3 regions of the Actinoplanes sp. NBRC 101535 genome follow, and region 2 is predicted to be linked to each of the others. Evidence: riboswitches for the same ligand, from Rfam matches in the RefSeq annotation. Region 2 holds a riboswitch; each other region holds the start of a gene.
What was found. A riboswitch is a leader RNA that binds a small molecule or an ion and turns the genes downstream of it on or off. The one in region 2 is predicted to bind S-adenosylmethionine.
Positions count from the first base shown of each region.

Region 1: another riboswitch for S-adenosylmethionine. It lies ahead of QSK32_RS40525 (GNAT family N-acetyltransferase); the one in region 2 lies ahead of thrC (threonine synthase).
Region 3: another riboswitch for S-adenosylmethionine. It lies ahead of QSK32_RS34850 (aminotransferase class V-fold PLP-dependent enzyme); the one in region 2 lies ahead of thrC (threonine synthase).

Region 1 covers NZ_BSSY01000024.1:66,647-76,188, reverse strand. The annotation lists gene QSK32_RS40565 (aldo/keto reductase family protein) at 1-106, opposite strand, end outside; partial or broken gene QSK32_RS45790 (IS982 family transposase) at 148-252, opposite strand; gene QSK32_RS40560 (pyridoxal phosphate-dependent aminotransferase) at 306-1,511, opposite strand; gene QSK32_RS40555 (hypothetical protein) at 1,600-2,547, opposite strand; gene QSK32_RS40550 (hypothetical protein) at 2,628-3,353, shown strand; gene QSK32_RS40545 (phosphotransferase family protein) at 3,393-4,139, shown strand; gene QSK32_RS40540 (hypothetical protein) at 4,216-4,674, shown strand; gene QSK32_RS40535 (hypothetical protein) at 4,787-5,449, shown strand; gene QSK32_RS40530 (alpha/beta fold hydrolase) at 5,419-6,222, opposite strand; SAM riboswitch class IV at 6,354-6,463, shown strand; gene QSK32_RS40525 (GNAT family N-acetyltransferase) at 6,475-7,098, shown strand; gene QSK32_RS40520 (GNAT family N-acetyltransferase) at 7,364-7,870, shown strand; gene QSK32_RS40515 (dihydrofolate reductase family protein) at 7,925-8,524, opposite strand; gene QSK32_RS40510 (hypothetical protein) at 9,233-9,542, opposite strand, start outside.
Region 2 covers NZ_BSSY01000026.1:36,831-46,372, forward strand. The annotation lists gene groL (chaperonin GroEL) at 1,347-2,969, opposite strand; gene QSK32_RS41580 (GNAT family N-acetyltransferase) at 3,389-3,892, shown strand; gene QSK32_RS41585 (hypothetical protein) at 3,910-4,350, shown strand; gene thrC (threonine synthase) at 4,526-5,806, opposite strand; SAM riboswitch class I at 5,818-5,954, opposite strand; gene QSK32_RS41595 (GNAT family N-acetyltransferase) at 6,310-7,212, opposite strand; gene QSK32_RS41600 (ABC transporter permease) at 7,255-8,121, opposite strand; gene QSK32_RS41605 (alpha/beta fold hydrolase) at 8,118-9,542, opposite strand, start outside.
Region 3 covers NZ_BSSY01000017.1:30,050-39,591, forward strand. The annotation lists gene QSK32_RS34830 (sensor histidine kinase) at 1-693, shown strand, start outside; gene QSK32_RS34835 (response regulator) at 690-1,364, shown strand; gene QSK32_RS34840 (M20 family metallopeptidase) at 1,486-2,571, opposite strand; gene QSK32_RS34845 (DUF1684 domain-containing protein) at 2,581-3,366, opposite strand; SAM riboswitch class IV at 3,427-3,543, shown strand; gene QSK32_RS34850 (aminotransferase class V-fold PLP-dependent enzyme) at 3,560-4,786, shown strand; gene QSK32_RS34855 (putative bifunctional diguanylate cyclase/phosphodiesterase) at 4,852-7,146, shown strand; gene QSK32_RS34860 (glycoside hydrolase domain-containing protein) at 7,156-9,390, shown strand; gene QSK32_RS34865 (glycosyltransferase) at 9,387-9,542, shown strand, end outside.

The DNA of each region.
Region 1 (9,542 bases), on a different contig from region 2:
AGGCCAGCGCCGCCTCCCTGCCGACGAGTTCGCCGTGGGTCAGCCAGTTGCCGTAGGTGATCTCACTGACGTACAGGCCGCTGCGTCCCAGGCGCCGATGATCCATGGACGACGATCCTAGATGATCGAGTCCTGAATCGTTGCCGGTCAATGGTCGTGGGCGATGAGTGATCGTGGGTGGGGTGCGCCGATGTCGGTGTCGTGCCGGATCACGGCGGCGAGGGCGAGGAGGCGCTGACCGATGCGGGCGAACGGGGCGTGCATCGGACCGGGGGAAGCTCCGTTCCTTCAGGACGGAGAGGACGTCACTGCTGATAACCGGCGAGGAACACGCCGAGACGGCTGATGGCCTCGCTGAGCACCTCGGGGTCCGCCAGGAACACCAGGCGCAGGTGGTGCGGCTTGTCGATGTTGAAGCCGGTGCCGTGCGAGAGCAGCACATGTTGCTGTTCCAGCAGGTCGAAGACCAGCTGCTCGTCGTCGTGGATCTTGTAGATCGCCGGGTCGAGGCGGGGGAACAGGTAGAGCGCGCCGTCGGGCCGGACGCAGTCGACACCCGGGATCGCCGTCAGCTCCCGCCAGGCCAGGTCGCGCTGCTCGTGGAGGCGGCCGCCGGGCTTGATCAGCGCCTCGATGCTCTGGTAGCCGCCGAGGGCCGTCTGGATCGCGTGCTGCGCCGGGACGTTCGGGCACAGTCGCATGTTGGCCAGCAGCTGCAGCCCGTCGAAGTAGTCGTTGTCACCGGCGGCGAACCCGCTCAGCGCCAGCCAGCCGGAGCGGAATCCGGCGGCGCGGTAGGTCTTGGACAGTCCGCCGAGGCTGACGATCGGGACGTCGTCGGCGAGGGCGGCGAGGGTGTGGTGGCGGGCACCGTCGTACACGATCTTGTCGTAGATCTCGTCGACGAAGATCAGCAGACCGTGCCGGCGGGCGATCTCGATCATGCCGAGCAGCGTCTCCCGGTCGTACACCGCACCGGTCGGGTTGTTCGGGTTGATGATGACCATGGCCCGGGTGTGCTCGGTGACCTGCGCCGCGAGGTGTTCCAGGTCGGGCATCCACCCGGCGCTCTCGTCGCAGCGGTAGTGAACGGCCCGGCCACCGGAGAGCGTCACCGCGGCACTCCAGAGCGGGTAGTCCGGACTCGGCACCAGGACCTCGTCACCGTTGTCGAGCAGCGCCTGCAGACCCATCGTGATCAGCTCGGAGACCCCGTTGCCGAGCATCACGTCATCCGGCTGGATGTCGGTCGCGCCCTGACTCTGGTAGTACTGCGCCACCGCGACCCGGGCCGAGTAGATGCCCCGCGCGTCGCTGTAACCCTGCGCGGCGCCGAGGTTGTGCACCACGTGCGCCACGATCGGTTCCGGAGTGCTCAGCCCCCAGGGCGCCGGGTTGCCCAGGTTCAGCTTGATGATCCGGTTCCCGACGGCTTCGAGTTCCTGCGCCCGCCGCAGGACGGGACCGCGAAGGTCGTACCGGATGCTCTTCAGACGTCGCGCCTGCCTCATGGTGATGCTCCCTCTCGCCGACTCTCGTCATGATGATCAACCGTCGGGCGACCCCGGCCAACGACTTTCCCAAAGCCCGCCGACCGGCTCAGCGGAACCGGCGCCATAGCAGCCAGCCGCCGAGTAGTCCGAGAACGATCACGCCGCCGGCGATCGGGACGGCCGGGAGCGAGGAGCCCACCGGGAGCGAGGAGCCGGCCGCCGGGGTCGGGGCGAGCTTCGACGCGTACCGCAGGATCTCGGGATCCTCGTTGTCGTCGCTCCACTCCGAGACCGTGAGCAGGTACGTCCCGTCCCGCGAGTAGGCGATCGACTCGCCCTGCGGCTCGTCCGGCAGCGCGGTGACCTGCGGCGTGCCGGTGGTCAGCGCCGCCAGCACGTCGCCGTTGGCCACCGGGTACTCGAAGGCGTCGGCGTAGGTCCGGATCGCCACCTTGGCGCCGTCCGGCGAGTTCGTGCCGCCGGTCAGCACGAGCCGGCCGTCGGCGCCGCGCGGGTTGCTCGTCGTCGTGACCGGAATCGACAACTCCCCCGCCGCGCGCAGGCGACCGTCGGCGAGCGCGCCGTCCACCGTGTAGACCCGCGCCCCGGCCTTGTCCTTGGTGACGATGATCGGTGTCCCGTCGCCGTTCAGCACCAGCGTCTCCGCATCGTGCGCCCCGTCCGGGTACCGCATCGCGAACAGCTCCGGCTCCTCGGCGCCCGGTGCCAGCCGCCACAGCCCGACGGTCGCGCGGGCCGCGTCGTTGTCGCCGATGTCAGCCACCCACAGGGTGCCGTCCGGCGCCACCGCCAGGTCCTCGGTGTCGACCGGCTTCGACGGGTACGCCACCGTCCGCTCCACCTCGCAGTCGGCGTCCAGGAAGAAGATGTCCCGGCGCTTGTTCTTGGTCGTGCTGTCGTTGACCGTCACATAGCCGTCGGCGATCGTGACCAGCCCGGACATCTCCCGCAACCGGTCGTCGCCGACCCCGCAGACGGAGTCCGGCGACGCCAGTGCCGACAACAGGAGACCCGCCGCTATCGTCGTGATCATCGCGCAAGTGTTCCAGCCGTACACCGCGACATGCACGCCGGTCAGAACGGTCGTCGCGAACGCGTACCCGTGGAGGCCCGATGTCCTATCGCCTGAATGCGGCAGTAGGCCCGTTCGACCTGCTCCGGAGCGTCGTCCCGGAGGAGGTCCGGCCGTCGGTCGTCCCGCTCCGGCAGCGGATGGGCTTCGTCCCGTTCCCCTCCTGGCTGGTGTCGCAGAGCCGCGGGGCGTACCCGGAAGAGGCGATGGCCGAGTGGTCGCACGCCGCGCTGATCGGTCAGGTCGAGGTGGACTTCTCCGGGGGCGACGGGGACCAGACCGCGTCGCTGTGGCGCGACGGACGGCGGATCTGGGGTCCGTCGTACACCCGGGACTTCACCGGTCCCCGGCACGAGTGGCCGGTCAACGCCGTGCTGGCCCGGCTCGGTGTCGTCGTGGAATCCGGCCATCTCGACCTGTTCGACGAGGTGGGGTTCGGCGACGAACGCGAGCACGAGGACTGGCGGCCGTACTCTCTGGAGGCCCGGCAGTACGCGACGTGGGACGACTGGAACACGGCGCGGGAGGCCGAACGGGCGGCCGAGCGGGCTGCTGCCGAACGCGTGGCAGCCGAACGCGCCGTGTACAGCCGGCTGCCCGGCGTTCCGGTGCCCCTCACCGGGGCGGACGTCATGCGGATCCTCGGCATCCCGCCCGGGCGTGAGGTCGGCGCCGCGATCCGGTTCCTGCAGAACCTCCACGTCGAACGGGGTGGCCTCTCCCCCGAGGACGCGGCCACCGCTCTGCGCTCCTGGCACCGCCGATAACGGCGTGCGGCCGGCGGACGGCCCGGCCATCATGGCGGTATGGACGAGGTGGAGGTCGTCGTCGCCCACCGGCAGCGGGCCACGCTGCGCGTCGGCGACGTGTTCCTGAAGGTCGACGGCGATCCGGCGCACGCCGCCGTCGAGGTCCGCGCGATGGCCATGGCGCCGATCCCGACCCCGCCGGTCCTCTGGCACCAGCCACCCGTGCTCGCCGTCGCCGCCGTCCCCGGCACCGCGCTCGGCGTCCTCGGCGAACCGTCCCCCGCGTCACCGGCGGCGTGGGCCGCCACGGGCGCCGCCGTCCGCACGCTGCACGACGCGCCCCTGCCGCCCTGGCCGGGCACCCGGCTCGACGACGTGGCGGCGGAACTCGACACCGAATGCGCGTGGCTGCTCGCCAACGCCGTGCTGCCCACCGAGGTGATCCGGCACAACCGGGCGATCGCCGAGGCCGCACTCCGGCCGTGGCAGCCGGTGTTCGTCCACGGCGACCTGCAGATCACCCACGTGTTCGTCGACGGCGACCAGGTCACCGGGGTCATCGACTGGTCCGAGGCGGCCCCCGGCGACGCCATGTTCGACCTCGCCATCCTCACCCTCGGCCACGAGGAACGCCTGGACGACCTACTCACCGGGTACGGCCCCGGCGCCGACCGGGAGGTGATCCGCGCCTGGTGGGCCCTGCGCAGCCTGACCGCGTCGCGCTGGCTGATCGAACACGGCTTCGACCCGGACGCGCCCGGCTGCGAATTCGACGTGCTCCGTCACAATATGTCACTCACATGACGTTTCCGCTGCTCCCGATGGCGATGGCCGCGAATCCGGGTACGAATGGACACTCAGGCAGCCGGAAGGAGTGCTCATGAACCACGACACCGACGGCCCGCGCCGCGTCGTCGCCACCGCGGCCGACTTCTCCACCGCCGCGCGGGCGTCCGCCCGGCTCACCGAGGGCGGCATCCCGCAGGACAGCGCCACCATCGTCGCCTGCGGCAGCCACGAGGCGCCCGCCGTCACCGCCCGCCGGCCGGCCGTGCGGGGCGGACTGCTCGGGCTGCTCGTCGGCATCCTGGTCGGGCACCTGCTGACCTCCTTCGAGCTGGTGGTGCCGAACCACGACGACGACACCCGGATCGCCCTGGCCGCCGCCGCCACCGGCACCGCCTCGGGTGCTGCGATCGGCCTGATCGGGTACGGCATGGCGCTGGGCCGCCGCCCCGCCGGTGTGCCGGGCCGGCTCCGCCCGGACCACTACGACCTGGTCGTCGACGCGACCGTGGCCGACCGCGCCACGCAGGTTTTGGCGGCCTCGTCCCGCTGACGTTTCGGGACCGTGCCATTTGTAGCTGGCCGTTCCCGAACTACCCGAAAGGGACGATGCCATCCTCGGGGACCGGACGACACCCGTCACGAGGTGACGCGTTGAGGATGGCATGCAACGTCGTGTCACGACCACCGTGGCGGGAGCCGTGCTCGTGCTCTGCGCGGTACCAGCCGCCGCCGTCCTGTTCCTGGCCCCCGAGCCGTACTGGTCGTCCGTACTCTGGCTCGGTGTTCTGGGCCTGATCGGCGGCGGCCTGACGGTGGCGCTGTTCCCCGGCTTGCGACGGCCCACGGCGGCGGCGGTCACGGTGTGCGCCGCTCACCTGGCCGGACACGGCACGGTGGGCATCCGCGACGTGTTCAACGCCGCCGGCGCGGACGCCATCACCCCGACCCAGACCGAGATGGCGGACTGGGTGGCGCAGTCGGCCATCCTCGCTCTGGTCGGCACCGTCGCCACGTGTGTGGCCCTCGCCCTGCTCTGGCGGGAACCGCGGCGGGGGTGGCAAGCCTGGCGCCCTCTCCGCGCCCGGTTGCTGGTCGGCGGCCTGGCCGTCATGGCAGTGTCGATCGGCCTCGGCGCTCTGGAGGCGCTCACCATGGCGGGCGAGCTTCTCCTGAAGTTCGGGCTGCCGTTCGGCGGTGGGCTGGTCATGGCCGCCTGGCTCGGCAAACGGGCCCGGCGCGCGGCCACCACCGCGGTGGGCGTGTCGTTCCTGGTAGCCGCGGCCTCCGTCGGCGGCTACATCGTCCGGCAGTTGCTCGAGACGTGACCCCTCATGCGGCGCAGCCAGTCGGCGATCAGGGCCGAGCACAGGCCGCCCTGTTCGGAGACGAGGTTGTGACCGGCGGCGTCCAGGGTCGCGAACGACGCCCGCGGATAGTGCTCGACGCGGCGCCACGCGTCGGCGTAACCGACCACGTCGTCCTGCCGGCCGGTGACGTGCAGGGCCGGCTGCGTGAAAGGCTCGGGGTGGGCGTCCTCGGGTTCCCGGTCCAGGGTGTAGTCGTGCGCGATCCGTGCCAGCGCCTCCTGGTCGGCGCCGTCGATGCCCGGCAGCAGGTATTTCAGGAACGTCTCCGCGTCGTCCGTGGACTCCACCACGGCGTCCTCCCGGTAGTGGCCGATGGACGCACCGAGCAGCGGTTCGATCTCCGGATCGGTTCGCAGCACCGTCCGGGGTGGCAGGGTCCGTTCGCTGCGCCGGGCGACGAAGACGCCGACCAGGGTGGCGAGCCCGAGGACCTGCGGGCGGAGCTCGTGCGCGACGTGGCGGGCGATCATCGCGCCGAACGAGCAGCCCAGCACGGCGAACGGCGTGTCGCCGAGACGCGCGCGGATCTCGTCCACGACCGCGTCGGCGACCTGCTGCGAGCTGGTCACATCCCCTGCCGGGGTTCCGGTCGCGCCGGGCAGGTCGAGGTAGACACGCCGCCACCCCGAACCCGTGAACGTCGGCTCCAGCGGCAGCAGGCTGCGATGGTCCAGGCCGAATCCGTGCAGCAGCACCAGCGGCGTACCCGAACCTGTTTCATAAGCGAACACGGTGCCAGCGTAGGCGTACTCGATGCCGACCCTATTTCCGGCCATTGCCCGAAATATCAGACCGAATCATTAAAATCTCGTTCGGGTGTACGCGCTGAACACGCCCCATCCCCGTCCGGTAGGGTCTGGCGGGTCACGAGTGCCAGCGTCAAGCCCCGGCTTGCTGGCCGGCAACCCCTGTCGTGGGTGGGTGCTCCGGGTGATGACCAGGTCCGGCAGCCCCGCCGGACAAGCGACGACCCTGGAGTTCGCGTGATCCTGCCCGGCCCTGCCCTCGACGGCGCCCTCGTCCGCCTCGAACCGCTCGCCCACCGGCACGCCCCCGACCTGCGGGCCGCCGTCGCCGAGAACCGCGACTCCTACGGGTGGACCTGGGTGCCCACCCCCGCCCAGGTGTACGCCTACATCGACGAACAACTCGGGCGCGCCGCGACCGGGCGGCTCGCCCCGTACGCACAGATCTCCGCGGCGACCGGCCGGGCCGTCGGTGCCACCGCCTACTGGGATCCGCGCTACCAGCCGGACACCGGCGACCTGGTCGCCGTCGAGGTCGGCTTCACCTGGCTGTCCGCCTCCGCGCAGGGCACCGGCATCAACGCCGAGGCCAAACTGCTGCTGTTCACGAACGCCTTCGAACAGTGGAACGTGCAACGCGTCGACCTGAAGACGGACGCCCGTAACGCCCGGGCCCGGGCCGCCCTGGCCGCGACCGGCGCCACCTTCGAGGGCGTCCTGCGGCGCTGGTCCCGGTCGTGGGCGCCGGGCGAGGAGGGCCTGCTCCGCGACTCCGCGATGTTCTCGATCATCGCGGCGGAGTGGCCGACCTGCCGCGCCCATCTGCGTCACCGTCTGGCAGCCCACCTCGTGTCGTGTTGACCCGGCAGGTGGGCGGCCGGAGGACACACCCGGTGCTGGTGCCCGCACGCCCGGCGGTGCTGCCCGCACACCCGGCCGAGCCACTCTCCCTCGGTGGCGCCACGATCGGTGTCGACCGGCCCGGCGACGGCCCGCCACCGCATCCGGCGGCCATCCTGGAAGCTGTGGAACCCGACCGGCAACTCCCGCACCCGCGCCGCAGCCACGGTACGCGTCGGCGTCTCGTACCATCATGGACTGCTCTTGATCTGCCTCGGGATCTTCGGTGAACCGCTACCGGCATGCGACCGCCGACGACCTCCCGGCCGTGGCCGCACTGCTGGCCGAGGTGGAACGCTTCTACGGCGCCGACGAACTCCCACCCCGCGACGAGTGGGAACGCCAGATCGCCTCCCTGCTGTTCAGCGACGGACCCGCCGCCCGGGTGCTGCTGGCCGCCGACGGTGACGGCGTGGTCCGCGGCTTCGCCAGCTACAGCTTCCTGTGGCCGGCCGCCGGGATCACCAAGTCGCTGTTCCTGAAGGAGTTGTACGTCCGCGAGCCGTTCCGCAGACACGGCGTCGGCACCGCCCTGATGGCCCGGCTCGGCGCCATAGCGGTCGGCACCGGCTGCAGCCGCATGGAATGGTCGACCGACGCCGACAACGTCGAGGCGCGCCGCTTCTATCGCCGCCTGGGCGACCTGCACATGCCGTCGAAGCTGATGTACCGCGCCGAGGGCGACGACCTGCTGCGCCTGGCCCAACCGCCTCAGGCAAGGCCGGCCGGGTAGGGCGGTCGGGTAGGGGCTGCCGGTCACGAAACCGTTCATCACCAGGGTCCCCGGTCAGCGGTAATGCACGCGATACCGCAGGTGTGTGACGCCGTCACCTTCGACGACCTCGACGCGTTCGAGTTCGGCGCCGTCGTTGTCGATGTTCGCGAAGTAAGGGATCCCCTCGCCGAGGAACACCGGCACCAGGTCGATGCGGATCTCGTCCAACAGCCCGGCGTTGAGGCACTGCTGGGCGACCGCGGGGCCGGACACGCTGACGTTGCCGTCTCCGGCAGCCTTGGCCTGGTTGATCGCGCTCTCGACACCGTCGGGGACGAAAGTGAACGGTGCGAGCCGCTCAGCCGGCCAGTCCGCGGGAGGTTCGCGGTGGGTCATCACGAACGCGCGGCCGTTGCCGGGCGGGTTGCCACCCCACCCGCCCGTGTGGTCGAAGACCCGGCGGCCGCACACGAAGGCACTGCTCCGGGCCAGGTCGGTCTGGGCGCGCAGGTAGTCCGCGCTGGCCGCGGAGACCCGGAAGGTGATCGGGTAGCCGGCCATCGGCACCTCGACATCACCACGGGAATACCAGTCGAACAGGGGGCCCACACTGTTGTCCGGACGAGCCACAAAGCCGTCCAGCGACATACAGAAGCTGGCGATAACCGTCATTCCGCAACCTTTCGTCACGAGTTCGAAAAGCCGGACACCGAACCGCGACTTCACGTCGTGCCGCCATCGGCCTCCGGATTTCAGACCCCCGACGGCGTCAGAACTCATCGCTCGGCGGCGAACCGATCCGGGTCTCCTCCACCCTGGCACACTCCGCACGTCGGCCAAGACCGCGGTAGCGCGGAGGCCGTCATCGGCGGCGGACCGGACGGCCCGAACGTGAACAGCGCCAGGTCGAAGACGCCCGGAATGCCCGGCCGTCGGCCACGGTCCGTCGATGAGCCGAAGACGACCATGACCGACGGCCGGCAACCCCCGGGCCGTCGCCGGCGGCTGCGTTTCGCCCTGCGGGCAGCCGTGGTCGACGGCTCGCCCGACTCAGCCGTCAGCCGTGGTCCATCCGTGAGCCGAAAACGACCGCAAACGACGGCTGGCGATTCCGAGCCGTCATCGGTGGTCGGCCGAGCGTGGCGGGCAGTGCCATGGGCGACGGCCCGCCACGCTCAACTCCGCCCGGCAGCCATAAGGCGACGACTGACCGCCTTGCGGGGTAGCTCGCAGGCCGGCTCGTCACCCACGACACGGTGTTGATCAATCGCGACTCACCTACCCGCCGGCGAGCAGCCGGCGTCGGCCCGCCAGCGGGACGGGACGGCGCCGGGACGGAGCGACGCCGGGACGGGACGGCGCCGCGAAAACCGGGTGCGGTCAGCCCCTCGCCGGAGCCATGACGCTGTCCTCGACGCCGTTGCGGACGATCAACCACGATGCCATCAGCGCCGCTCCGGCAACCATCGGCAGGTACGGGACCACTGTCGTATTGATCAGGCTGTACGGCACCACCGCGATGAACTCCCACACGCTGGCCAGCAGCACCACGATGCCGGCCGGCCAATGCCAGCCACGCCGCGCCACCAGCAGCGGCATCGCGACCACGGCCGCCATGTGAAGCAGATATCCCGCCTGGTAGTAGCCGTAGGGAACCACGTCCCACCAGTCGTCGCCGTACTCCCGGTAG
Region 2 (9,542 bases):
CTGGGTGCGTCGACTGCCCCAAAACGGCAGGTACCCGCACCCGATGATTGATCCGGTGCGCTGACCACCCGCAATAGCCGACGGCACCGCCGGACGAAACCAACCCGCCAAACCCGACCCTGGCGGCCGAGCCGAGCCGGGCTGGGCCGAGCAGCCGGGCCGAGCAGCCGGGCCGAGCAGCCGGGCCGAGCAGCCGGGCCGAGCGAATGCTGGATGAACCCTCAGACGTAGGACTTTCCCTGCGGTAACGTCCCGATCTGAGTGGCCCGGTTCGGGTGGGCGAGGGCTGACGTGCCTGACCTCACGCTCTACCCCATGACTCGAAGAATGCCGCAGCTCGGTTTTCCGGCCGTGCTCCAGGGCTGTTCTCCGGCGGGCACCCTTATTGCTCGTGTGTGAACCGTGGCTGACGGCTCGACCAGCTGAACCGTCAGCCACGGCTCTACGGGAGGCACAGCTCAACCACCAGTAACGGCGGGAACAATCCGACCGCCGCCTGCCGGCGTCAGACGACCGCAGACGACGGCTCGCGGTCGCCAGCCGTACGCCACGGTTGCCATCGGCTTACGGATGAACCATGGACGACGGCCCGGGACGCCCGGCCGTGTCCCATGGCTGCTCTCGGCTCACGAATGGACCGTGGACGACGGCCCGGGGTGCCCAGCCGCACTTCATGGCTGCCTTCGACCCACAGATGGACCGTGGACCACGGCCCGGGATGCCCAGCCGCACTTCATGGCTGCCTTCGACCCACAGATGAACCATGGACGACGGCCCGGGACGCCCAGCCGCACTTCATGGCTGCCTTCGACCCACGGAAAGACCGTGGACCACGGCTCGGCTGGCTAAGCCGTCGCTACGGCTCTCCAAGAGGAAAAACTCAATCGCCAGGAACGGAAGTACCGGCCCGGCCGTCATCTGCGGCTCCTGGTCGGTTCGGCTCCGCCTACGGCTGATTACCAGCTCGACCGTCGTCTGGCCCGGTCGACCGTCGTCGAACAAGGCCAGCCGTCGTGAACAGGGCCGGCCGTCGTGAACAAGGCCGGCCGTCGTGAACAGGGTCAGCTGTCATGAACAGGGCCAGCCGTCGGTTGGTTCGGTCAACCGTCATGCACGGCGGGATCGGCCGTCTCGCCCGCGGCGTGTAGGCGATGCGCGAAAGACGACGACACGGAAAGCACGACATCCCGAGCGGCTCGGAAAGGCACAACACAGCCAGCGGCAACGGCAACGGGATAAGCGCGGGTGACGGCGTGGCAGAACGACCGCGAGCGCAGGAACGGGGCGAAACAGGAAGCGGGCCGCTCGAAAGAGCGGCCCGCCTCCGTCATGCCTTACGACTGGACTCAGAAGTCCATGTCACCGCCGCCCGGGGCGCCGGCCGGGGCCGGGTTCTTCTCGGGCTTGTCGGCCACGACGGCCTCGGTGGTGAGGAACAGCGCGGCGATCGACGCGGCGTTCTGCAGCGCCGAGCGGGTGACCTTGGCCGGGTCGATGATGCCCGCGGCCAGGAGGTCGACGTACTCGCCGTTCGCGGCGTTCAGGCCCCAACCCGCTTCGAGGTTGCGCACCTTCTCCACCACGACGCCGCCTTCGAGGCCGGCGTTCACGGCGATCTGACGCAGCGGGGCGTCGAGCGCGACCTTGACGATGTTGGCACCGGTGGCCTCGTCGCCGGACAGGTCCAGCTTGTCGAACGCGGTCTTGCCGGCCTGGACCAGCGCCACGCCACCGCCGGGGACGATGCCCTCCTCGACGGCCGCCTTCGCGTTGCGAACGGCGTCCTCGATGCGGTGCTTGCGCTCCTTGAGCTCGACCTCGGTGGCCGCGCCGACCTTGATGACCGCAACGCCGCCGGCCAGCTTGGCCAGACGCTCCTGCAGCTTCTCACGGTCGTAGTCGGAGTCCGAGCGCTCGATCTCGGCGCGGATCTGGTTGACCCGGCCCTGGATCTGCTCGGCGTTGCCGGCACCGTCGACGATGGTGGTCTCGTCCTTGGTGATGACGACCTTGCGGGCGGAGCCCAGCAGGGTCAGGTCGGCGGCGTCGAGCTTGAGGCCGACCTCTTCGCTGATGACGGCGCCACCGGTCAGGATGGCGATGTCCTCCAGCATGGCCTTGCGGCGGTCACCGAAGCCCGGGGCCTTGACGGCGACGGACTTGAAGGTGCCACGGACCTTGTTGACCACCAGGGTCGCCAGGGCCTCGCCCTCGACGTCCTCGGCGATGATGATCAGCGGCTTGCCCGACTGCATGACCTTCTCGAGGACGGGCAGCAGGTCCTTGACCGCGGAGATCTTGCTGTTGGCGATCAGGATGTAGGGGTCGTCGAAGACGGCCTCCATACGCTCCGCGTCGGTCATGAAGTACGCCGAGACGAAGCCCTTGTCGAAGCGCATGCCCTCGGTGAGCTCGAGCTCGAGACCGAAGGTGTTGCTCTCCTCGACGGTGATGACGCCTTCCTTGCCGACCTTGTCCATGGCCTCGGCGATGATCTCGCCGACCGTGGAGTCACCGGCGGAGATGGAGGCGGTGGAGGCGATCTGCTCCTTGGTCTCCACGTCCTTCGCCAGCTGCGACAGGCCCTCGGAGACGCTCGCCACGGCGGCCTCGATGCCCCGCTTCAGGGCCATCGGGTTGGCGCCGGCGGCGACGTTGCGCAGGCCCTCACGGACCAGCGCCTGCGCCAGGACGGTCGCGGTCGTCGTGCCGTCACCGGCCACGTCGTCGGTCTTCTTGGCGACCTCCTTGACCAGCTCGGCGCCGATCTTCTCGAAGGTGTCCTCGAGCTCGATCTCCTTGGCGATGGACACACCATCGTTGGTGATCGTGGGGGCGCCCCACTTCTTCTCGAGGACGACGTTGCGGCCCTTGGGGCCGAGCGTCACCTTGACGGCGTCGGCAAGCTGGTTCATGCCGCGCTCGAGGCCCCGACGAGCCTCCTCGTCGAATGCGATGATCTTGGCCATACGGCGTTGTCCTCCCGGACATCCCGCGGCAGCCGGACCTGTTCGGCCCCGCTCTCCGCATGTTGAGGAACGTCTGTGGACGTCACCACCTGGCGATGTGACGTCCTCAGGCCGAGCCGGAAAGCCCGCGACGACCGGTTTCGTGCCGAAGCGCCGATGGCAACGCCCCGGACGGAACCCCACCGTCCCGACCTGCTGGCACTCACGTGGCGCGAGTGCCAATCACTTGTTTAGCACTCCCCCAGGCCGAGTGCAAGGAAGCCCATCTTCCCGCGAAACTCGCGAGCCGTGTTCGGTTTCCCTGCAAAGATCTTGAACGCCCAGCTCAGGCGTGCGACGCCCTCCGAACAGGGGCGGGAAAAGTTCGGTTTACGTCAACCTGGTTGCCGCCCGGCACTGGGAGCGGTAGTGAGTACGGTATGGACAACTGGACGGTTCGGCGGGTCACCCCGGAGGACGCGGGACGGATGCGAGCCCTGCGCCTGGAGATGCTCGCGGACAGTCCGCTCGCGTTCCTGGAGACGCTCGCCCAGGCCGCGGCCCGGCCGCACGAGAGTTACCGGCAGCGGATCGTGCAGGCGGCCTTCGGATCGGGGACGGCACAGTTCATCGCCGACCCGGGCGGCCCGCTGATCGGGCACGCCGGCGGCACCACCCTGGCCGACGAGCCGGGCTGCACGGTGGTCTTCGCGGTCTACCTCACCCCGGCCTACCGGGGTGGCAAGGTGCTGGCGCAGATGGTCGACGCGGTGGCCGACTGGTCGGTGGCGTCCGGGCGTGACGAGCTGATGCTCGAGGTGGTGGTCGGCAACGACCGGGCCGTCCGGGCGTACGAGAAACTGGGTTTCGCCGACACCGGTGTCCGCCTGCCGCACCCGACCGTCCCGGAGCTCACCGAGCTACAAATGCGCCGTAAAGCATGAAAAATCGCCTCAGAAGCGTGGTCAACACCTTGAACGGCACCACCGCCGCCGGCCTACTGATCGCCGTCGCCGCCGGTTCACGGATCCGAAGGGCCCCGGACGGCATCCTGATCGCCGAGAACTACCGCTTCCGGACGCCCGCGGCATCCTGCTTCACGGTCGGCTCAGTGATCATCACGAGGCACAGCGCCGAGTGGCTGCTGGACGACAGACGATCCGCCCTGCTGGCCCACGAGACCCACCACACGGCCCAGTACGCGATCCTGGGCCCACTGTTCTGGCCGGCCTATTGGCTGGCCTGCGGGTATTCGATCTGCGTCACGCCGTCGTTCGGCGCCCGGAACGTCTTCGAGAAGCGGGCCGGCCTGCGCGAGGGCGGTTATCCCGAGGATCTGCCGCTGCGCACATGGCTGAAGTTTGGTCGGGAGGACGGACGCACAGCACCTCCTGGCACGTAGCCATTGGGTCAGCACTGGGTCGTTGGGTCCCTCGAGATTGTCGCCAAGCTCAGGTGAGGGGCCTCGTACGGCGTCGCGTCCTCCCGCGCATGCATCTTGCACGTTTTTCTAGACGCCCCGCAAGTCCTCGAAGGAGGGAATCTTCAACAACCGGCAGGACACCGATTACGGACAGCTATCCCAGCAGTCCGGCCTCGCGGGCGCCGCGCAGCGACGGCTTGATGGTGTGGGTGGGTCCAACCTGGCCGGCCACCGCGTCGAGCGTCTTCAGGCCCTCGCCGGTGTTGTAGACCACCGTCTCCTTCGACGGGTCCAGCCTGCCGCTCGCCACCAGCTTCTTGAGCACCGCCACCGTGGTGCCGCCGGCGGTCTCGGCGAACACGCCGGTCGTCTCGGCCAGCAGCCGGATGCCGTCGCGGATCTCGTCGTCGTTCGCGTAGTCCATCCAGCCGCCGGTGCGCTTGACGGCTTCGATCGCGTACGGGCCGGCCGCCGGGTCGCCGATGTTGAGCGACTTGGCGATGCCGGTCGGCTTCACTGGGGTGATCACATCGGTGTCGGCGTGCAGGGCGACGGCGATCGGGTTACAGCCCTCGGACTGCGCACCGAACACGGTCCAGCCGCCCTCGGGCGCCGTGGCCAGTCCGATCTCGACCAGCTCGCTGAACGCCTTGTCCACCTTGGTGAGCAGTTCACCGGACGCCATCGGGATGACGACCTGGGCCGGGATGCGCCAGCCCAGCTGCTCGGCGACCTCGTACCCCAGGGTCTTGGAGCCCTCGGCGTAGAACGGACGGACGTTCACGTTCACGAACGCGGTGTCCTCGAACTCGTCGGTCTCCACGAGCTCACTGCAGAGCCGGTTGACGTCGTCGTAGGAACCTTCGATCGCGACCAGCTCACCCCCGTACACCGCGGTGGTGATGATCTTGCCCTGCTCCAGGTCGGAGGGGATGAAGACGATGCTCGGCACCCCGGCCCGGGCCGCGTGGGCGGCGACCGAGTTGGCCAGATTGCCCGTCGAGGCGCACGAGAACCGCTTGAAGCCCAGCTCCTTGGCGGCGGTCAGCGCCACCGACACGACCCGGTCCTTGAACGAGTGCGTCGGGTTCTGCGAGTCGTCCTTCACCCACAGCGGCGCGCTCAGACCGATCGCCTCGGCCAGCGCGGGCGCGGCGACCAGCGGGGTCAGACCGGGGTCGAGCGTCACCCGGGTGTCCGGGTTCTGCCCGGCCGGAAGCAGCCCGGCGTAGCGCCAGATGTTCTGCGGACCCGCCTCGATCTGGGCCCGGGTCACCCGCGCGAGCGCCGCCTCGTCATAGGCGACCTCGAGCGGGCCGAAACATTCGTAACAAGCGTGCTGCGCGGCGAGCGGGTATTCGGCACCACACGCGCGGCAGATCAGCCCACGGGCCGGAGATTCGGTGGAGACAGGTGCACTGACGGCAGACGTCATCGAGGCCTTCCCTCTCATCTTTCCCCGCGGCGACCTGCCGAAACGGGGACGGAATTAGCACCTGCCGCGCGCGGCCTCGTCATCGAGACATGCACGGTGGTTGCCGGGGCTTCGTCGGGCCGTATCCCTCTGCCCCTCTGGATGAGGTATTCAGTTGTTACCGCCACCTTACGACGCCCTCTCGGGATCCTCGAAGATGATTCCCGAGGTGTGAGCGAGTTATCGACGGTCAGCGCCAAAATACGAGCAAAACACTTCAAAAGCTTAAGAACCATGTCGTAGCGGGGTGGTGGGTACAGACCGTCGCTCCCGCCGAGGGCCCGGCGACTCCCGCTGGCCGCTACGCGTCCAACCCGCGAGAGCCACCGGGCGGCCTGCGTGAGTGGTGACGCCCGAAAAACCCAGACACGTTCCGTGGTAAGGGCACGAAGCCCATCCGCATGGTGACCTCAGCCGCACTCAGCGCCGCACATCACCACGCGGATGCCGGGCAGGAACCTTGACTAGAGGGTGATCACGCCGGAGAACTGGCGGGCGATCGGCCGGTAGCCGAGACGGGCGTTGACGGCGAGCATGGCGACGTTGGACTCGTCATTGGCGGTGTAGGCGACCGTCACCCCGTGTTCGGCCGCCCGCAGCAGAGCCGCCGTCTTCGCCGCCAGAGCCACGCCACGCCCCCGGAACGCGGGAACGGTGGCGGTCATGTCGGACCAGGCGCGGTGACCGTCCCGCAGGATCAGGGAGTACCCGATCGGGTCGTCCCCGGCCATCGCAACCGTGCTCGCGGACCGATCCAGATCAGGGTTGTCCCAGACGTCCTGCCGCCACGAGTCGAACGGGATCGGAGCCGTGGGCGTGTCACCGGGTTCGTCGGCGGTGGCCAGCCGGTCGGCCGCATACAGATCGTGGGCGGAGATGTCGATCAGCGGAACGAGCCGGATCCCCACGGGCGGCACCGGCGGGGAGACGAGGGGGCTCAGGTCGAGGGCGGAGTAGCGCACCTCGCGGGTCGGCTCCAAGCCGCGGCGGCGGGCGAAGTCGAGCGCCTCCGGGGTGGTCAGCGCGGCCGTGCGGCGGATGCCGATCGAACGCAGATGATCGGTGACCGCGGTGAACAGGGCGCCGCCGATGCCCCGGCACCGATACGACGGGTGCACCTGGAGTTGGAGGATCTGGCCGAAGTCCGGTTCGGCGGAGCCCAGATTGCGCAGGCCGGCCACCCAGCCGACCACCTCGCCGGCACGGACCGCCACGAAACAACCCCACTGCTCGGCCGTCGGCGGTGCGGTGATGGTGTGCCTGGTGGCGTGCTCACCGCGTACCAGATAAGGGTGGATCTCGGCTCGGAGAGCGACCACCCCGGCGGCGTCACCGGACCGCGCGGCCCGGATCTCGAAGTTCGGCATCGCGCTCGATCTTCGAAGTCCCGGACCGCGGGGTCAACGCATTTACGAGGTGACGTCCTTGCGGGTGAAGCGGTAGAACGCCACCGACCAGAAGATCGTCGCGTAGACGACCGCGGAGATCGCCCCCTTGGCCAGGTCCTCGGTCTGGATCGGGGTGGAGAGCAGCCCCATCCAGGCGTCGTTGTAGTGCGACGGCAGCGCGTTGCGGATCGTCCCGAGCGCCTCGATCTGGTCCAGGATGCTGGACAGGATCCAGAGCAGCACCGCGCCGCCGACCGCGCCCAGCGCCGCGTCGGTCAGCACCGACAGCAGGAACGCCAGGCCCGCGACGACCAGCAGGGTGACCGCGAAGTACGCCAGGATGCCCAGCAGCCGCAGCACACCCTCACCCGGTGGGATCTCCGCCGCGATGCTGCTGCCCAGCGGACCCCAGCCGTAGCGGATCGTGCCGAGCAGCATCCCGGTTCCGGCCAGCAGGAAGAGCGCCACCAGGGAGTATCCGGCGGCCACGATCAGCTTGACGCCGAGCAGCCGTGCCCGCGGCACCGGAATCGCCAGCAGGTATCGCAGGCTGCCCCAGGAGGCCTCGCTGGCGACCGTGTCGCCGAAGCACAACGCCACGACCACGACCAGCAGGAAGCTCGACGAGACGGCCAGGCAGAACAGGGTGAAGTTCAGTCCGCCGGAGGTGGCCAGGTCGGCCAGGCTGCTGAACGCGCCCCCGCCGCCACCGCCGTCGTCGTCGCGCCGGTCGGTGTCGAACTCGAAGGCCAGCAGGATGATCACCGGCAGCAGCACCATGAAGCCCAGGGCCAGCTGGGTCCGCCGCCGGGACGCCTGACGCCGCACCTCCGCCCAGATCGGCATGGTGCGTGACGCCTTGTAGCCGGTCGCCGCCGAGGCGCTCATCGGTCTCCACTTCCCCGCGAATTGTCGCCCACCAGGGCCAGGAACGCGTCCTCGAGACGCCGGCGCGGCACCAGACGTTCCACGCCGATGCCCGCGCCCACCAGCGAGGCGACCACCTCGGAGCGAGGCGTGCCGTTGGTGTCCACGATCAGTCCGCTCGTGCCCTCGGTGCCGAGCGTGGTCACGCCCAGCTCTTCCAGGACCCGGGTCGCGGCCGGCACGTCGGTCACGTCGACCTGCACCGACGGCGAGTCGCCGACGATGTCGCCGACCGGGCCGGACGCCACGATCCGGCCCTTGTTGACCACCACCGCGTGCGTGCAGGTCTGTTCCACCTCGGCGAGCAGGTGACTGGAGACCAGCACCGCCCGGCCGTCGGTGGCGTACCGCTGCAACACCCGGCGCATCTCGGCGATCTGCGGCGGGTCCAGCCCGTCGGTCGGCTCGTCGAGCACCAGCAGTTCGGGCAGGCCGAGCATGGCCTGGGCGATGGCGAGACGCTGCCGCATGCCGTGGCTGTACTTGCGGGTCCGGCGGTGCACCGAGTCACCCAGTCCGGCGATCTCCAGCGCCTCGTCGAACCGGGCGTCCTCCCACGGCCGGCCGGTGGCCCGCCAGTACGCCCTCAGGTTCTCGTAGCCGCTCAGGTGCGGCAGGAAGCCGGGGCCCTCGACGAGCGCGCCGACCCGGGACAGGATGGGTGCGCCCGGAACCAGACGGTGGCCGAAGACGTAGATCTCGCCCTTGGTCGGCTGGGTCAGGCCCATCAGCACCCGCAGCGTGGTGGTCTTGCCCGCGCCGTTGGGTCCGAGCAGGCCGACGACCTGGCCGCGCTGGACCGTGAAGCTGATCTCCTGGACCGCCACGAAGCCGTCCCCGTACGCCTTGCGCAGCCCGAACACCGCGAGCGGGGTGTCCGCGTACTCCTCGGTGACGGTGCTCTCCCGGCGGCGCTGCCGCAGGTGGCGGATCAGCAGGATCAGGGCCAGTCCGAGCAGGATCGCCCCGACCACGCCGGCGAGCACCCACCACCAGATGGTGCCGGCGTCGGCGATCCGGGTGCCGGCCAGCGTCGGCAGGGTCAGCACGGGGTCGACCGCGACGGCGTAGACGGCCGGGGCGGCCGGGGTGAGGTAGGCCTGGTCGCTGGTGGCGACGACGACCTTCAGGGTGTGGCCGGCCTCGATCCGCCGGACGATCGCCGGCAGGGTCACGGTGACCGGCTGCGCCTGGTCGATGGTGGCGGGCAGGCCGGTGAGCCGGACCGGGGCGACCAGGCCCGCGCTGAGCGTGGACGCACCGTTCTGGTCGACGTCGTACAGCTTGACGAAGACGGTGGCCTCACCGGTCGGCGAGGCGACCCGCAGGCGGACCGTGGGCGCGCCGCCCGCTTCGATCGCGCCGGTGATCGCGGCGGACGG
Region 3 (9,542 bases), on a different contig from region 2:
CTGCTGGCCGCGGTCGTGGTGGGCGAGTTGTGGCGGGACCGACAGGAACGGATCGACGCGGCCGGCCGGAGAGCCGGCGAGGCGGTCCTCGAGGAACGGCTGCGGATCGCCCGCGAACTGCACGACGTGGCCGCCCACCAGATCTCGCTGATCACCGTGCAGGCCGGGGCCGCGTTGCACCGCCGTGATCCGGACACCGCCTTCGCGGCGCTGGAGACCATCCGCGCGGCGAGTAGGGAGGCGCTGCGCGACATGCGCACGGTGCTGGGCGTGTTGCGACAGGTGGACGGGGCTGAGCCGGTGGCGCCGTCGCTGGCCGCGGTGGCCGGTCTGGTCGCTGCGGCGCAGGCTTCTGATCTTCGGGTACGCGTGACCGCACTCCCGCCCGGGCCGCTTCCCCCGGCGGTGGAGTCGGCCGGATACCGGATCGTGCAGGAGTCGCTGACGAACGTCCGGCGGCACGCGGCGGCGACCGAGGCGGTGGTGTCGGTGCGGCTGGCCGGGGGAGCGCTGGAGGTGGAGATCGTCGACAACGGGACGGCGGCCGGCGGTCATGTCGGGGCGGGGAACGGGATCCGGGGGATGACGGAACGCGCGGTGGCGTTGGGTGGCCGGTTGACCGCGGAACCGGTGGCCGGTGGTGGATTCCGGGTGCACGCGGTACTGCCCGTGTCGCCGGTGGAGGCGTCGTGATCCGGGTGCTGCTGGCGGACGATCAGACGCTCGTGCGGGCGGGATTCCGGTCGATCCTCGGCGGCGAGGACGACATCGCGGTGGTGGCCGAGGCCGGGGACGGCGCGGCGGCGGTGGACCTGACGCTGCGGGAACGACCGGACGTGGTGCTGATGGACGTGCGGATGCCGGTGCTGGACGGCCTCGAGGCGACCCGGCGCATCGTCACGGATCCGCGCCTGACCGCCGTCAAGGTGGTCATCCTGACCACTTTTGATCACGACGAGTACGTGTACGGGGCGCTGCGCGGCGGCGCCAGCGGTTTCCTGGTGAAGGACATCGAACCGGTCGACCTGATCCGCGGCGTCCGGGTGGTGGCGGCCGGCGACGCCCTGCTCGCGCCGTCGGTGACCCGGCGGCTGATCGCGGAGTTCACCCGCCGTCCCGTCCCGGCGTCCCCGGTGCCGGCGGCCGGGGCGGGACGGTTGACACCGCGGGAGGACGAGATCGCCGCCCTGGTCGCGACCGGACTGTCCAACGACGAGATCGGGGCGGCGCTCGCGATCAGCCCGGCGACGGTGAAGACGCACGTCACGCGGGTGCTCGCCAAACTGGACCTGCGGGACCGGGCGCAGCTGGTCGTCTGGTCCTACGAGACCGGCCGGGTCCGCCCCGGCGAGCGCCGATCCTGAACCGTCAGCGGCGGCGACCCAGTGCGGAACGGTTCCGGAGGTGAGCCCGGGACGCCCGGATTGCGGGGTGCGGTAGGCGAACCCGGGACGGTCGGATTGCGGGTCGAAGGGGGACGCCGCTTCACGCGTACCCCCACGAGAGCAGGAACGTGCGCAGCGCGTCGTGGTAAGGGCGCAGTGACCGCAGGTCGACGTATTCGTGCGGGCCGTGCTGTCCGTCGCCGGCCGGACCGAAGATGCACGCGTCCACACCGCGCGCCGAGTAGAACCGGCCGTCCGCCGCGCCGTGTTTGCGCAGCAGGGAGCCGTCGTAGCCGACGGACTGCGCGGCCTGCTGCAGGAGCCGGACCGGGGCGCTGTCCGGATTCGCATAGTGCGGCGCGCCCAGCCCCTCGATCGTGACGTCCACCGCCGGCCCGGTGATCGCGGCGAGGTGGGCGACGATCTCGGCGGGTTCACGGCCGGTGAAGTCGGTGTCGTGCGGCGGGAAGCGGACGTCGAGCCAGGCCTGTGCGTCGGCGGGCACGATGTTCGCGGCCGTGTTCGACGTCGTGATGGAAGCGACGTTGACCGTGGTGGTCCAGGCCTCGGCGTCCGGAACTGGATAGCGCGCGACCACCCGGCTGACCGCGTCCACCACGGTGAGCAGGGCGTTCTCGCCGAGCCACGGGTACGCGGCGTGGGCCGTGCGACCGGTCGCGGTCAGCCGGGCCCGCAGGATGCCCTTGGAGGCGGCCACCACCCGCAGCGCGCTCTGCTCGCCGATCACCACGAACCGGGCGGTGACACCCGCGGCGACCTGGTGGCCGGTGCCGTCGAAACCGCCCACCTCCTCGTCGGTGACCAGCTGCAACCCGACCGGGTAGGGCAGGGTGCGGGCCACGTCGCGGAACACCGTGGCCATCACCAGCGCGGCGACCTTCATGTCCTGGGCGCCGCGCCCGTAGAGGCGGTCGCCGTCGCGACGGGCGGCGAACTGGGACGGTTTGCCGGGTACCACGTCCAGGTGCGCGTTCAGGATGACCTGCGGCCGGTCGCCGGTGGTCAGCAGCGCGCTGGGTTTGCCGTTCGCGACGAAGTGCCGGGTGTCGAAACCCGGCCCGACGAGGTCGAGCACCAGGTCGAGGGCGTGCCGCAGGTCGGCGGGACGGTCCGCGGTGGAGCGGATGCCGATCAGCTCCACCGCGGGTGCGACGAGTTCCTCCACCGAGGCAGGCTAACTCGGCTTCTTCTCGCCCGCCTCCACCGCGATCGGCAGCCGGTTGCCCTGCGGGGGCAGCGGGCAGGTCGCGAATTCGGTGTACGCGCACGGCAGATTGGTGGCCCGGTTGAAGTCCACCGTCACGGTGCCGTCGGCGGCCGGGGCGGCGACCTGGACGCTGCGGTTCGCGGCGTAGGTGGTGACGCCCGAGGTCTCGTCGGTGAACAGCACCGAGAGGGTGCCCGGGGTGTGCCCGTTGAAGGCGACCAGCTCGTGGTCGACGCCGTCGACGGTGAAGGTGATCACGCCGGGGGATTCGTAGACGTGTTCGATGCCTTCGGCCACGGAACCGACGGGGTAGGGGCGCGGTTCGTCAAACGCCCGGAAATCCCCGGAGATGACCCACTTCTCGTCTGCGGGATAGGCCGGGGTGCCGTCGTAGGCCTTCAGGACCGGGCCGGCGGGATCGCGGGGGCGAACCACGTCGAACCCACCACGACTTGCCACCTCAATCCGGATATTTCCGTATTCAACCGTGACGTCGCCTTTGTCGGGAATCTTGCCGAAGGCGAAGCTGCCCGACACCGGACTGCCGTCGACGATGATCTCCTCACCATCGTCCAGCGTCACCGCGGGCCCGGACGGCCCGGTGCTCCACGACCCCGGCACTCCGTCGAACCGCTGCGGGGTCTCCGTCAGCCAGTGCAGACCGGTGATGGCGAGAAAACCGTGCGGGGAGGCACGCCGCTGCTCGTGGGCGTCGTGCCACGTCTCCCACTCCTGCTGGAACGTGATCGTCATGCGTTGAGCCTAATCACTACTTGTTGAGGGGGTAATACACGTCTGCTACGGTCGTCGCCAGGTCATGAGTGCCAGCGGAAAGCCCCGGCTTGCTGGCCGGCAACCCTTGCAGTTCGCGATGGGGTGCCCCGGGTGAAGACCGGGCCGCGCATCGCCCGATGCCGGCAAGAGGCGAACCCGTGGAGGCGCGGTCATGCCATTGTTGGATGTCATCGGTGAAGATCTGAAGGTCGCTCTGCCGTCCGGCGAGCTCACGCGTTTCGTGCACCTCGACTACGCCGCGTCCGCCCCCTGTGTGCGGGCAGCCGCCGACGCGGTGCAGGACCTGCTGCCGCGCTACGGCAGCGTGCACCGGGGCACCGGGGTGCGGTCCCAGGCCTCCACCCTGGCGTACGAGCTGGCCCGCGACGTGGTCGCCGAGTTCGTCGGCGCCCGCCCCGGCGACACGGTGATCTTCACCCGGAACACCACGGACGCGCTCAACCTGCTGGCCCGGGCACTGCCGGCCGGGACCACGACACTCCAGTTCTCCGGCGAGCACCACGCGAACCTGCTGCCCTGGCCGAACCCGGTGCGGCTGCCCACCCCGTCGTCGCCCGCGGAGGCGGTCACGCTGCTCACCGCGGCGCTGGCCACCGTCACCGGTCCGGCCGTGCTCACCGTGACCGGTGCGAGCAACGTGACCGGGGAGGTCTGGCCGGTCCGTGAGCTGGCCGACGTCGCGCACGCCCACGGCGTCCGGGTGGTCGTCGACGCCGCCCAGCTGGCCCCGCACCGGGCCGTCGACCTGGACGAGTTGGGCGCCGACTACCTCGCGTTCTCCGGCCACAAGCTGTACGCCCCGTTCGGTGCCGGTGTGCTGGCCGGCCGCGCCGACTGGCTGGACGCCGCCGAGCCGTACCTCGCCGGTGGTGGCGCCAGCGCCGTCGTCGGTGACGTCCCCGGCGAGCTGACCTGGGCGACCGGCGCGGCCCGGCACGAGGGCGGCACCCCGAACCTGCTCGGCGCGGTGGCCATCGCGGCCGTCGCCGAGGCCCTGGCCGCCGCCGACCGGGACGCCCTGCACGCCCACGAGCAGGCCCTGCTGACCCGGCTGCGGGAGGGCCTGGCCGGGGTGCCCGGCGCGGTCGAGGTCAGCGTCTTCGGCCCGGACCAGCCCCGGGTCGGCATCGTCTCGCTGGCCCTGCCCGGCCACGACCCGGCCGACGTGGCGCTGCGCCTGGGCCGGGATCACGGGATCGGGGTCCGCGCCGGTCAGTTCTGTGCCCACCCGCTGGTGCGGCGGCTGACCGGGAGTGCCACGACGGGCAGTTGTGGTGACGGCGCGACCGGGCTCCTGCGGGCCAGTTTCGGCATCGGCAGCGACGTCGAGGACGTGGACCGCTTCGTCGCAGGCCTCGCGGCGGTCCTTCGCACCTGATCCGCTACCCGTGTTGGCCTTCCCTGGCCGCCGAACCCGCCGAAGAGACAATCGTGGCGGGGTGGATGACGTGGCTGTGGGACAGGCTCCCGGTCGGCGGCGGGCTTCGGGACGAGGACTGGGCACGCCGGCACCGGCTGCTGACGGTGCTGCTCGCCGTCATCATGGTGATCCTCACGGTGTTCGGCGCGTTCCGTCCCGACACCGGCCCCACCCTGCTGGTCACCGACGGCCTCATCCTCACGTCCGTGCTGGTGGGAACCCGGTCCTGGTCCCGCCGGTTACGGTCGGTCGCGGTCGCGCTGGGCTACGCGGTGGCGTGTGGCGGTTTCGTCTCGCTCAGCGGCGGTCTGACCGAATCGCACTTCTCGTTCTTCGTCGCGGTGGCGGCGCTCGCGCTGTACCGCGACTGGGCGCCGTTCGGCGTGTTCCTGATCGCCACCACCCTGCACCACTCGGTGTTCGGGGTGCTCGTCAGCGAGCACACGTACGACCACAGCAGTGCCCAGAACCACCCGTTCACCTGGGCCCTGCTGCACGGTGCCGCGGTGCTCTTCGCGGCCGGCTTCCAGGTCGTCCAGTGGAGCCTGACCGAGGCCGAGGAGGAACGCGCCCAGGAGAACCTGGACGAGAGCCAGGCCCAGCTGAGCGTGTCGTTCGACGAGACGCCCGTGCCGATGGTGATGATCGCCCCGGACGGCCGGCTGCTGCGGACCAACGGCGCCTACCGGGAGTGGCTGCGGCTGCCGGACGTGCTGCCGTCCGGGTTCACCGTCGCCGACCTGCCGATCAAGGCGGTCGAGGACGGCGTCCAGTCGATGTACGACACGATCCGCGAGTCCGAGGACCCGCTCACCCTGACCCGGCAGTACCGCCGCGACGACGACGGCTCCCTGATCTGGGTGCAGATCCACAGCACGAACCTGTACGACCGTGACGGCGAGCTCAAACTGACCTTCGTGCACCTGCTCGACGTCACGTCGGTCCGCAACCACGAGGCGGAGCTGCGCCATCAGGTCCGCCACGACTCGCTCACCGGGCTGCTCTCCCGCAAGGCCTTCGAACACGACCTGAGCCTGCTGCTCGCCGAGAGCGCCGAACCGGTCAGTGTGATCTACCTCGACGTCGACCGCTTCAAGTCGATCAACGACGCGACCGGGCACACCACCGGCGACGACGTGCTGCGGGCCCTGGCGCTGCGGCTCACCTCGGTCGTCCCGGTCGGCGCGCTGACCGCCCGGCTCGGCGGCGACGAGTTCATCGTGGCGGTGGCCGGGCCGGCCGGCATCGGCCTGCGCGTCGGCAACGGCATCCTCGCCTCGCTGGCCGAGCCGCTGCAGGTGCCCGGCGGCGAACAGCCGATCGCGCTCAGCGTCGGCGTCACGACCGCCTCCGGGCCGCTGCCCGCCGAGGAAGTGGTGCTGGCCGCCGACACCGCCATGTACGCGGCCAAACGCGCCGGCGGCAACCGGCTGCAGGTGTTCACCGACGAACTGCGGGTGCCCGTCCAGGAGCGGATCGCCGCCGAGGCCCGGCTGCGGACCGCCCTCGCCGACGACATGCGCGAATCGTTGCCGCTGTGGTTCCAGCCGGTCGTCTCCACGGTCACTGGCGAGATCATCGGCGCCGAGGCGCTGGTGCGGATGCGTACCCCGGACGGCAGGATCCTCAGCCCGTTCCACTTCATCGGCGCGGCCGAGGAGACCGGCCTGATCGTGCCGCTCGGCGAGCACGTGCTGCGGGAGGCCGTCGCGCACCTGCTGCGCTGGTCCGAGGACCTCGGGTACGTGTCGGTCAACGTCAGCCCCCGCCAGCTGGCCGAGCCGGACTTCGTGCCGGTGGTGGCGAACCTGCTCGCCGGGATCCCCGGGTTCGACCCGTCCCGGCTGGTCCTGGAGATCACCGAGACCGCGCTGCTGTCCTCGACGGTCGACGTCAGCGAACGCCTGGAAGCCCTCAAGAACCTCGGCGTCCGCATCGCCCTGGACGACTTCGGCACCGGTTACAGCTCGCTGACCTGGCTCAAGTCCCTGCCCGCGGACATCGTCAAGCTGGACCGCTCGTTCGTCGCCGGACTGGCCGAGGACAAGCGCAAAGCGTCGATCATCTCGGCGGTGCTGTGGCTGACCCGCTCGCTGAGCATGTCCACCATCGCCGAGGGCGTCGAGGAGGCCGCCGACTGGTACGCGCTGCAGGCGGCCGGCTGCCCGGCGGTCCAGGGCTACTTCTTCAGCAAGCCGCTGCCCGCGCCGGAGTTCAGCCAGATGCTCGCCGACGGAGTGACCGTCGAGAGCAAAGGGATCACCCCCTTCGGGGGAGTTCATCTGAACGAAACCACCGGGACCGCTGTGGCCGGTTAAAGTCCGGCCATCCTTGACAACGTAGATCCCTTCATCGGCACAGCGGCCACCGACCTGCCTCGGGCAAGCGGTCTCGCCGCTACCTGGTGGTGGCCGAAACCGCAGGTCGGCAACACCCACCCGGGGGCTTCGGCCCCACTGGGCATGGTGTCCGCGTGCGCCTACTCCGGCGCCTATCCGACCGGTTACGGCCGCTACGCGAAGAACACCGAGGGCGTGCCGGAGGAGATGTTCCCCCGGCTGCAGGCCTCCGGGTTCACGCATTTCCAGCAGTCCGGCACCGGCGCGATCCGCAAGTACTACAACTACGTGCGGGTCACGCCGATGGTCCAGCCGCTCGACGACCTCGGGCAGTCCTGGCCGCTCGAGGACGAGCAGGCCGAGGCCGGCTACTACGCGGCCAACCTCGACACCGGCGTGCGCTGCGAGATCACCGTCGGGGAGAAGGTGGCGGTGCACCGCTACACGTTCCCCGACCACGACAGCGCCCGCGTGGTGATCGACCTGTCCTGCGGCGGCCTCGCCATCGACCTGGGACGCACGGTGCCGCTGCGCGCCCAGGCCGAGAGCATGGGGTACGGCCGGGTCCAGGGCACCGTCGTCATGGAGGGTGTCCCGCTCTCCGTCTACGCCGAGGTGGACAGTCCCGGCTGGCGGCAGATGCTGTGGTACGACCGGCGGCTGATCCCCGGCGGCACCCGCCTCGACTTCGACAGCATCCGCAACACCACCCTGCGGCCGTTCGGCGCGATCTTCCTCGGCCCGGTCCGCGCCGGCCAGACGATCGAGGTCCGGCTGGGCTTCTCGCTGCGCGGCACCGACCAGGCCCGGGAGAACCTGGAACGCGAGTGCGGCCTGGGCCGGACCGCGTTCGAACCGGTCCGCGCCCGCACCCGGGACCGGTGGCGCGAACAGCTCGGCAAGGTGAAGGTCGAGGGCGGCACCCCGGCCCGGCGGACCGTGATGGCGACCGCGCTCTACCACTCCCTGGTCAAGCCGTGCTTCGCCGACGACGAGAGCCCGTTCTGGCCCAACTCCGGCCCGTACGCGTTCGACATCTGCACCATGTGGGACATCTACAAGACGCAGATCCCGCTGCTGTCCGCGATCGCGCCGCAGCGCTCCACCGATCTCCTGGAGTCGCTGATCCGGGTCTGCGAGGAGGAGGGCAACTTCCCGATCGGCTACCGGATGGCCCGCGGCGCCGACCGGTTCTTCCGGCAGGCCAGCGCCCTGGCACACACCGCCATCGCGGACGCGCACGCGCTGAAGCGCACCGGCATCGACTGGACGTGGGCGCTGGTGCACATGGTCGACGACCTGCGCCGGCTCTACGGCGAGGACTTCTGGGAGCACGGCCGGGTCCACCCGATCACCCACACCCTCGACCTGGCGTACGCCCACCACTGCACCGCCAAACTGGCCCGCGCGCTGAACGACCACCGCCTCGCCGACGACCTGGAGCGGCGCAGCCGCGGCTGGGTCAACGCGTTCGACCCGGCCACCGGCCTGCTGCGCGACTCGGAGTTCTACGAGGGCGGCAAGTGGAACTACTCGTTCCGGCTGCTGCACGACATGGCCGGGCGCATCGACCTGGCCGGCGGCGAACGGGCGTTCACCGTGATGCTCGACCGGTTCTTCGGCTACGGCGCCGAGCCGGTCAAACAGCCCGGCATCGGTCCCACACCCGCGGAGATGGCCGCCGGCTACGCCCTCAACCGGTTCGAGGGCCTGAACAACGAACCCGACATGGAGGTCCCCTGGGCATATCACTACGCGGGCCGCCCCGACCGGACGGCCGAAGTCGTCCACTCCGCGCTGACCTGGCAGTTCGGCACCGGACCCGGCGGCCTGCCGGGCAACGACGACTCGGGCGGCCTGAGCGCCTGGTACGTCTGGGCCTCCCTCGGCCTGTTCCCGGTCGCCGGACAGAACCTCTTCCTCGCCAACGCCCCCGCCTTCGCGTGGTCGTCGTTGCAGGTCGAAGGCGGCGAGTTCATCGTGGAGACGAGCGGTCACCACGAGACGCCGATCGGCGTCGACGGGATCGACCGCGAACCCCCCGTGCAATACGTCCAGTCCGCCACCCTCAACGGCAAACCGCTGGACGTCACCCATCTCAGCGCGTCCGACATCCACAACGGCGGGCGGCTGCACCTGCGGCTCGGCCCCGAACCCTCCACCTGGGGTCACGGGTCCCGGCCGCCTTCCCTCTCACACCCCCACCCGAAGGAAACACCATGAGTCGACCGACCCGCCGCCTGGTGATCGCGGTCCGCGCCGACCCGGTCATCTGCGGACACTCGGGCGAGGCGCGCAACCTCGCCGAGGTGGCGCTCACCCGCGGATTCGACGACGTACGGTTGCTCACCTGGCCGATCCCCACCCTCCAGTCG